DNA from 3 places in the Desulforamulus aquiferis genome. Region 2 is predicted to be linked to each of the others. Evidence: predicted binding sites of a transcription regulator. Region 2 holds the regulator's gene; each other region holds the start of a gene.
What was found. The regulator LexA, encoded in region 2, represses DNA repair genes until DNA is damaged. The targets are predictions, from matches to a motif close to CNAACANNTGTTNG.
Positions count from the first base shown of each region.

Region 1 (3,285 bases), on a different contig from region 2:
AAAACTGAGGGGGAGATTTTGCTTTCAATGGAGGTCATTACTCTCTTTGCCTTATCTATATCAGTTGGTATGGGTACTGTTATACTGAATAAGTCCTCCTGCAAGTCATCTTTAGAAACAATAGCCTCCGGTTCCTCTCTTCTGTAGTAAGCCTCATAAATACAGGTCATTAATCCTTCAAAGGAATCATCATATACATACGTGATCATAATTATAGCTCCCCTGTAATTGTGGCCTTGAGTTCTTCAACCGGAGGATTATCCCATTCAGTAAACAGAGAAAGCTGTGTCCATGTCTGGGCTGGCTTTGGTTTAGGCAGTAAACGCTGTGAAATTGTATCTTCCCTAAAGGGTACTTCTCCAAAATATTTACCCCGGCAGGTTATAAAATACCTGGCCCTTTTCATCACTACGCCTATTTTTTTCAGGTCATCAAAATCCAGGGAATGAAATCTTCGGGCTGAGATTATCTTCTGGGCGGATTTTACACCTATACCAGGTATGCGAAGTATAGTTCTAAAATCTGCCTTGTTTACTTCAACGGGAAAAAACTGCAGATTGCGTAAGGCCCAATGGGATTTAGGATCTAAGTCAAGGTGCAAATTTGGAGTTTTGGAGTCTAATATTTCATCAGCTGCAAAACCGTAGAACCTCATAAGCCAATCAGCCTGATATAATCTATGCTCCCTTTGGAGTGGAGGGTTGGCCAGGGTAGGCAGTTTGGGGTTAGTCGAAACTGGAACATAGGCTGAGTAATATACCCTTTTTAGGTTAAAGCTTTTATAGAGGTTTTCTGATAGTTTTACAATTTTTAAATCCGAGTCTGGGGTGGCCCCAATGATCAGCTGGGTGCTCTGTCCCGCAGGGACAAAACTAGGTGCCTTATGGGAAATTTTTCTTTCCTCCTGGGCCTCAGCAATATGTGTTCCTATTAAGCCCATGGGCTTAATAATTGCGTCTTTGTTCTTTTGGGGTGCTAACAGCTTAAGCCCTTCGCTGGAAGGCAGCTCAATATTTACACTCATCCGATCTACTAGGGTGCCGGCTTCAGCTATTAATCTCCAATCTGCTCCAGGTATAGCTTTAAGGTGAATATAGCCGTTAAACCTATACTCATTTCTTAACTTCTTCACCGCAGTCAATAATAATTCCATTGTATAGTTGGGATTTCTCATGATAGCAGAGCTTAAAAAGAGTCCTTCTATATAATTACGCCGGTAGAAATTTATTGTTAAGTCAGCCACTTCTTCAGGGGTGAAGGCAGCCCTGGGAAGATCATTGGTCAGCCTGTTAACACAGTAAGCACAATCGAATATACAGATGTTTGTCAGTAATATTTTAAGAAGTGAGATACATCTCCCATCGTCAGACCAACTATGGCATATGCCACAGGCTGCCGCATTGCCAAGCCCCCCCTTTGAGCCTTTTCTATTGCTTCCACTGGAGGAACAGGAAACATCGTATTTTGCTGCAGCCGATAGTACGTTTAGCTTTTCTTTCAGATCCATAGCACAACCCCAAGTCTTTCTTCATAAAGTAACTTTTACTACCAGATTTTATTATATTATACCAGCCTGCCCAACTACAAACAAGTGTTCGCTGCTATATAGTGCCTATGATAAAACTCTCCACTTTTCAATGGAGAGTTTGGGGCTTCTTTAAATTTATAATTATGTGTTTACCTTAGCTTTATACTCCTCCAGCATCAAGTGTATATCTTCTCTGTTGAGTTTTCCAGTGAGGCTTGTGGTTTTGAAAAAACGCTCGGGAAACTCTAGCTTATCCACTTCAAATCCTAATTTAAGTCTTGTTTGATGTTTTAAATTAAAGATTTCCTCGCCAAGCTTGTTTAATTCCTCTTTAGTTACCCCGATGCCAATGGAATCAAGGGCAGCAATTACTGTTTCTATTTGGTAAATTTCCCTGGCAAAAAGGCATATGGTAAGGCAGTTTAAAACATTTCTCCATTTCTCCTCCTTTACCAATGCCTCCACTTTCTCAGCCAGTGATTTATCCTTAAGCTTTTGATCCACTGAATAACCTGCATTGTCAAGATGACTGTGCCTTGCCCCAATGGCCTGTCCCAGAATGTTAGCGTAGCCTGTGTGATAACCGGCAATTTCATTTTTTGCCAGGGTCATGGCATATTCCTGACCGCCGTATTTTGCTGCTGCTGCAAAGGTACCCTTTGCTAAGGTTTGGTAGAACCCATTGGATTGCTTGACCATTCCCTGCAGAATTTCCAAATAGGGTTCCACTTGGTCAAACTCAGGGCGAACACCCAGCTGTTCTTCAGTAACCTTTCCCTGTTGGAAGGCCTCAGTAACCCAACCCAACAATACCCCGGCGCTGATAGCATCCATTCCCAGTTCTTCCACCGCATCAATGAGTTCGTATATTTTACTTTGAGAGGACATTCCTAGGAAAGAACCCAGGGCAAAAATTAACTCATGATCATAGGAGAGGGATTTGGATTCGTAATCATAGCCAGGTCCAAATTCTCTACGATGTAAGCCAATGTGAATGCACCCCACAGGGCAACCGGCACAGGCCATTTTCCTTACCAGACTTTCCTCCGCAAAGGCTTCCCCACTGATTGCCTGGGCATTCTCAAAGGAGCTTTGCTGCAGATTTCTGGTGGGTAAACCTTTTAAATTATTTAAGCCATTTACATTTATGGCTGTACCCAATCCATGATATTTATCCATAATATCGGTGCTAACAGCCTTGTTGTAAATCTCTTTATATATTTTATTGTATTTGGCAAAATCCTTGATACTCTCTTCCTGCTCACCGTGGATAACAATAGCCTTAAGATTTTTAGCCCCGAAAGCGGCTCCAATACCTAAGCGGCCAAAGTGCCTGTATGTATCTACATTGACGTTAGCAAAGGCAACGCCCTTTTCCCCTGCAGGACCAATCCTTATACAGCTCCTGTGACCCCTGCCGGACTCTAAATTTCGTAATATGCTGCCTGTTTCCGAGACCGTTAATCCCCATAGGGCCGAGGCATCCTTAAACCTAACCCCCTGGTGGCCTATTGAAAGATAAGTTGGCCTGCCGGCCCTTCCCTTTATTACTATAGCCTGAAAGCCACTCATCCTCATGGCCAGAGCCAGCCTCATACCAGCATAACTCTCTCCCCACTCACCCGTAAGGGGGGAGCGAAACATGGCTACAACTTTGGTCACCACAGGAAAGATGGTGGATAATGGTCCATTGGCTAGTACTATTGGCTGCTCAGGATCAAGGGGATCCCTTTCTGGTTTTACCAATTCAGAAAACA
Region 1 covers NZ_JARPTC010000024.1:46,070-49,354, forward strand. The annotation lists gene P6N53_RS16070 (TIGR03915 family putative DNA repair protein) at 1-209, opposite strand, end outside; gene P6N53_RS16075 (putative DNA modification/repair radical SAM protein) at 212-1,507, opposite strand; gene P6N53_RS16080 (aldehyde ferredoxin oxidoreductase C-terminal domain-containing protein) at 1,670-3,285, opposite strand, start outside.
Region 1: a site for LexA is predicted at 1,585-1,598, ahead of P6N53_RS16075 (putative DNA modification/repair radical SAM protein). Genes of this name have one in related genera too.

Region 2 (3,285 bases):
GAGATAGCACCAAATCACCCCCATGATATTATTCGCCCGTCCTGCTTAAAAAACCTTTCAGAATCATATTAATACATTTTGTTCCTGAAATACTCTAAGCATGTGTTTTAACTTGTAATGGATTAGGCTTTTTCTTTGCCTTTTTCATCAAAACAAAAAAAGCTGTTGAACCAATCAGCCAGCATATGATACCGGCTACGATGGAAGGGGCTAATAAATTCATATTCTTTATGGAAAGCCATGTTGCTAAAACACAGATTAATCCCCCACACATTCCGGCAATGGCCCCATAAGCTACCTCCGATGCCTCGGTGCGGCCCTTTTCTGATCCGGCAATGATTACTGCGGAAATCATTACCGCTGGGAAGGCTGCAAATATCCCTGCCAAGCTCTTCCAGGGAATTATTATTAATAAGATATAGCAAAGGGCTACAGCTGAGCCTCCTAAGACAAATCTCACTGACAAATCTATGATGTTTTTGCTCATGATCATTGCCCCCATCCAAGATAATTTATTGAAAAAAATATGATTAAGGATACCAGCATCCATATTGCCAAAGAGGATAATATCCCTTTCCAGTGCCCCTGTCTGATTATGAAATAGCTGGCTGCAACCGCACATATCATATTGGCAATCATTCCAACTACTGCACCCTTTGATATTGATTGGGCTGCCAGCAAAGCTTGTTCTCCTTGGAACTGCCAGACAGAACCTACTAAGGCAGCCAGGTAAACAGCAGGAAAAGCAGCAAATATGCCACCCACCTTCCCCCCCACAGACCTTGCCACAATGGTGGACATTACCACTGCTATGCCGCCAAAGGCAAATCTGAGTAATACCCCGGACATTGAAATTGCCTCCATCTGACATCACTCCAATTGTTTAAATATTAAAACAACATCTATAAAATACAAAACCCGGGGTAATTACCCCGGAAATCGGTTATTCCATCTTATGGTCTGACCTTTGGCTTTATTGTACTCCTGTGTATTTCATCAAGCAACATCTATTTGCTAATTATAATAAATAATTTCATTTAATTACGAACAAGTGTTTTGCATATTGCCACCAAGATGTTATAATATACCAAAAGAAAACTCAGCGACCTTGAAAGGTGTGAATAATATGCTTAATTCCAGAGAGGAATCAATATTAAATATTATCATAGAAAATGTAAAGCAAAAGGGCTATCCCCCATCAGTTAGGGAAATAGGTGAATCAGTAGGGCTAGCCTCAAGCTCCACTGTACATACATATTTGAAAAAATTAGAGCAAAAGGGTTATATTCGGAGAGATCCTACCAAACCAAGGGCAATTGAAATTATTACGGATCAAGATAAGTCAGTTGATTCTACTTCAACTAGCAAGGGCAAGTTTAATGATGATGAAGAGTTAATCACAGTACCTCTTTTAGGACAAATTGCTGCTGGCGTTCCCCTGCTGGCAGTAGAAAATTATGATGAAACCCTTACTCTCCCCAGAAGTTTTACAGGTTTTGGTGATTTTTTCATGTTAACGGTAAAGGGAGATAGTATGATTGAAGCAGGTATTTTTGAAGGGGATTTAGTGTTGGTAAGAAGGCAGGAAACAGTAAATAACGGTGAAATTGCTGTGGCTCTTCTTGAAGACGAGGCAACCCTTAAAAGATTCTATAAAGAAAAGAATATGATCCGACTCCAGCCAGAAAATAGTAATTTATCTCCTATCTATACTAAAAATGTAAAGGTACTTGGTAAAGCAGTTGGTTTGATTAGAAAAATATAAAAAAGAGGCCATTAGGCCTCTTTTCTTATTGTTCAGAGTTAGCTTGACAACCATTTTTAAAGTGAGGGCAGACACTGCACTGGTCAGCTAAGTCCTCCAGCACAAAACAGTATGTACCCTGCTCTTTCCAACATGGTTTACTGGTATTAGCCCCATCACCCTTGTTATTGTTCCCGGAGCAATGCTTTGTAGTCCAACAAGGATACATGCTAATTATTTGTAGGACTCCAGCAATGTTGAGACCCTTATCATTGATTAACATATGAATAAATTGCAGTCTCTTTACGTCATTATTGCTGTACAGACGTTGTTTATTTCGACGGGAGGGTTCTACCAAGCCATGTTTTTCCCAAATACGCAATGTTTCTGGGTGAACCTTTAAAAGTTCCGCAATAACTCCTATATTAAACATTGGTTGATCATCATTACGAAACAAATCTGTATCTCCTCTCATAACAATTTTTTATATTTATATACATTATAAAGTCTCCAAACCAAATTTGTAAATAAGCTAAATAACTCAAAAATCTTAAAAAAATATTAAATATCTTCAGCGCATGGGACAAACCTCGAATTTTTGTAGATTTTGCCGATTTTAGTGTGACTAATCAATATTAAACTTCAGTTCCAATAAAGGCGCATGCTGCTGGGCCCCATAGACATCAGTTTCACCTAAAGCCCCGGATGGTATTGGGCGGACTATAGTAGCCTTAATGGCATTAGCAGGTGCAAATTCCACAATGCTGATTACTTGTTCTTCGTTTATCCCATAAAGCTCAGCAATTTTCGACTCAGTAATTACTTTTTCTTTACAAGCTGCATTAAATATTTTTTTATCATTAAAGATTATATCCAGGGTTAATTCATAGGGACCAGAGTTTTTACTTCTTATTACAGAGGCTACCTCGGAAAGACTAATTAACTTCATGCTATTTCCCCTCTCCAAAGTTAATAATATCTATAGGAAATAAACTAAGTGGATTCTCGACTTCCATGAGATGGTATATATTGAAATTATAAACAGCTCCGCCCTTAAAATCAGATGGTGAGTAAGGGAAGGCCAAGTTTCCTGCAGTGGCTACTCGTCCAGGATAACCATAATGTAACATGGTAGACCTGGCAAAGGAACATATGGTATTGGCAATTTCTTGTGTCTCACCAACTGCCTCTATGATAATGCCTAGTTCATGGCTATTAATAACTTTCTCCGGCTCAAGTTGAGCCATTACACCGTTTTTACCATATATATTGAAGTTCAAATAATATTCATAGTTATACTTGCTAAAGTTATCCTGAACTCTCCCGCGAACTGCTTCAATTATATGCTCCATCTTAGAAATCATAATTGGGTCCCTGCACCCGGCTATGGAAACAGTTCGGTAGCCAACTTTTTTTGCTCCCTCTAACTTTATGGTGTATTTTTCATTTGCTATATATCTGCTCCCCGCCACCTTTACGGACCTCTCAGTTTCCTCGGTGAAGCTTGTTTCCCTCAAGTCCAAAACTCCCCCTGGACCCGG
Region 2 covers NZ_JARPTC010000013.1:44,182-47,466, forward strand. The annotation lists gene P6N53_RS09175 (sigma-54 interaction domain-containing protein) at 1-10, opposite strand, end outside; gene P6N53_RS09180 (DUF3147 family protein) at 95-487, opposite strand; gene P6N53_RS09185 (DUF3147 family protein) at 490-849, opposite strand; gene lexA (transcriptional repressor LexA) at 1,127-1,765, shown strand; gene P6N53_RS09195 (MerR family transcriptional regulator) at 1,791-2,201, opposite strand; gene P6N53_RS09200 (DUF4387 domain-containing protein) at 2,370-2,693, opposite strand; gene P6N53_RS09205 (acyclic terpene utilization AtuA family protein) at 2,695-3,285, opposite strand, start outside.

Region 3 (3,285 bases), on a different contig from region 2:
TCAAGCACCAAACCCTATTAGGGGCCACTGGAACGGGTAAGACCTTTACCATGGCGAATATTATTCAGCAGGTGCAGCGTCCTACCTTGATATTGGCGCCAAATAAGACGCTGGCAGCTCAACTTTGCAGTGAATTTAAGGAGTTTTTTCCCGAGAACTCTGTGGAATATTTCGTTAGCTACTTTGATTATTACCAGCCCGAGGCCTATATTCCCCATACTGATACCTACATTGAGAAGGATTCCTCCCTTAATGATGAGATAGACAAGCTGAGGCACTCGGCCACCACCGCCCTGCTGGAGCGCAGGGATGTAATTATTGTGGCCAGTGTTTCCTGCATTTACGGCCTGGGTAATCCCGAGGCCTATCGGGATTTAGTTCTTTCTCTGCGGGTAGGCGGCACCTATGAAAGGGATGCCATCCTGCGTAAGCTGGTAGACATACAATATGAGCGCAACGACATCAACTTTAGCCGGGGGAAATTCCGGGTCAGGGGTGATGTTATTGAGATATTCCCGGCCAACGCCAGTGAGCGGGCCCTTAGGGTTGAGATGTTCGGGGATGAAGTGGAGCGGCTGTTAGAGGTGGATGTGCTTACAGGGGAAATCATTGGCCAGCGGCAGCATATAGCCGTTTTCCCGGCCAGTCACTTTGTAACCGATGAAGATAACATTAAGAAGGCCATTGCCGCCATTGAAATTGAATTGGAGCAGCGGCTAAAGGAGCTCAGGGCTGCAGAAAAACTTCTGGAGGCCCAGCGCTTGGAGCAGAGAACACGCTATGACCTGGAAATGATGGCAGAGGTGGGTTTCTGCTCGGGTATTGAGAACTACTCCCGCCACCTAACCGGACGGGCTCCGGGGGAAGCACCCTATACACTGCTGGACTTTTTTCCCGAGGATTGGCTGATAATTATTGATGAGTCCCATGTGGCGGTACCCCAGATTGGGGGTATGTACGAGGGTGACAGATCCCGAAAGACAGTCCTGGTGGAGCATGGCTTTCGCCTGCCCTCGGCCCTGGATAACCGTCCCCTTAAGTTCCCTGAGTTTGAGCATAAGGTAACCCAGGCGGTTTACGTATCGGCTACCCCCGGCAAATATGAGTTTGAGCATAGTACCCAGGTGGTGGAACAAATTATTAGGCCCACAGGGCTGGTGGACCCGGTTATTTCCGTAAGACCCACCAAGGGTCAGATTGATGACCTGTTGGGCGAAATAAGACTTAGGGTGGAGCGGGACGAGCGGGTGCTGGTTACAACTCTGACTAAGAAGATGGCGGAGGATTTAACGGATTATTTCAAGGAGCATGGCGTAAAGGTACGCTATCTCCACTCGGATATTGGCACCATTGAGCGTATGGAGATTTTACGGGATCTGCGGCTGGGTGAGTTTGACGTGCTGGTGGGCATTAACCTGCTGCGTGAGGGGCTTGATTTACCTGAGGTCAGTTTGGTGGCCATACTGGATGCCGATAAGGAAGGCTATCTCAGGTCAGAGCGCTCCCTGATTCAGACCATCGGCAGGGCAGCCCGAAATTCCGAGGGCACTGTGATTATGTATGCTGATAAAATGACTGACTCCATGAAAAAGGCCATGGGGGAAACAGAAAGACGCCGTAAAATACAAACCGAGTATAATATCAAGCATGGAATTACCCCGGAAACTGTTCGTAAGGCGGTAAGGGATATTATTGAGGCCACCAGGGCTGCGGAGGAGCAGGCACCCTATGTGGCCAAGCCTAAGACGGGTAAGCTTACAAAAACTGAGCTAAAGAAGCTCATTGCCAAGCTGGAGAAGGAAATGAAGGAATCTGCCCGCCATCTGGAATTTGAGAGGGCTGCCCAGCTTCGGGATGCCTTAATAGAACTGAGGCTGCAGTTAAGGGGAGATAAGGATATCAAACCAGCCATACCAGAGGTAGTAGAGTAACAGGACACGAGCACCCAGCAGGGTGCTTTGCTAATTATAGGTAGCTAAATCTTACAAAAACCGTACAAATGTTTGGTTTTCGTTGTATTTTAATCCCAGATAAAGTATATTAGGATCATTGATTTTAAGTAAATTAATAAACCAAAAAGGAGTAAGACCATGCAGGATAAGATTATGGTGCGGGGTGCCCGTGCCCATAACTTAAAAAACATAGATGTGGAAATTCCAAGGGACAAGCTGGTGGTTATCACCGGATTGTCCGGCTCAGGAAAATCCTCTCTGGCCTTTGACACCATATATGCCGAAGGGCAGCGCCGTTATGTGGAGTCCCTGTCTGCCTATGCCCGTCAGTTCCTGGGGCAGATGAATAAGCCCGATGTGGACTACATAGAGGGCTTGTCACCGGCCATTTCTATTGATCAAAAAACCACCAGCCATAACCCCCGCTCCACCGTAGGAACGGTCACTGAGATTTATGATTACCTTAGACTGCTTTTTGCCCGGGCAGGACGGGCCCATTGCCCCAATTGCGGCAAACCCATTGCCCAGCAAACAGTCCAGCAAATGGTGGACCAGCTTATGGAGATGCCCGAGGGCACAAAGCTTCAATTGCTGGCCCCTGTGGTCCGGGGTAAGAAGGGTGAGCATGTTAAGATCTTTGAAGATATTCGCAAGAATGGTTTTGTGAGGGTCAGGGTGGATGGGGAAATCTACGAGGTCACTGAGCCCCCTGAGCTGGATAAAAAGAAGAAGCACACCATTGAAATTGTGGTGGACAGAATTATCATTCGTCCTGGCAGTGAGAAGAGACTAGCCGATTCTATGGAGACAGCCCTCAAGCAGAGCGAGGGGGTTGTGGTGGCGGCAGTTGTGGATGGTGATGAGTTTACCTTTTCGGAAAATTTTGCTTGCATTGAATGCGGCATTAACATAAGTGAAATCAGCCCCAGGCTTTTTTCCTTTAACAGCCCCCATGGTGCTTGTCCCCAGTGTACTGGCCTAGGGATTTATCAAGAATTTGATCCCGATCTGATTATTCCTGACCGCACCAAGAGTGTTATGCAGGGGGCCATAGAGGGATGGCACAAGGGTCAAACTGCTGCCGGTTATTTAGCGGGAGTTGCAGAGAAATATGGCTTTAGCTTGGATACACCAGTTGAGGCTCTAGATCCAAAGCAGCTCAAATATATACTTTACGGCACCGGGAGTGAGAAGATTAATTTTAACTTCCGGGATGGCTATGGCAACATGCACAGGTATGTTGTGCCCTTTGAAGGGGTTATAGGCAACCTGTCCAGGCGTTATCGGGAGACCCAATCGGAAATGATGCGGGAAGAATTTGAGAAATACATGA
Region 3 covers NZ_JARPTC010000017.1:65,605-68,889, reverse strand. The annotation lists gene uvrB (excinuclease ABC subunit UvrB) at 1-1,931, shown strand, start outside; gene uvrA (excinuclease ABC subunit UvrA) at 2,091-3,285, shown strand, end outside.
Region 3: a site for LexA is predicted at 1,993-2,006, ahead of uvrA (excinuclease ABC subunit UvrA). Genes of this name have one in related genera too.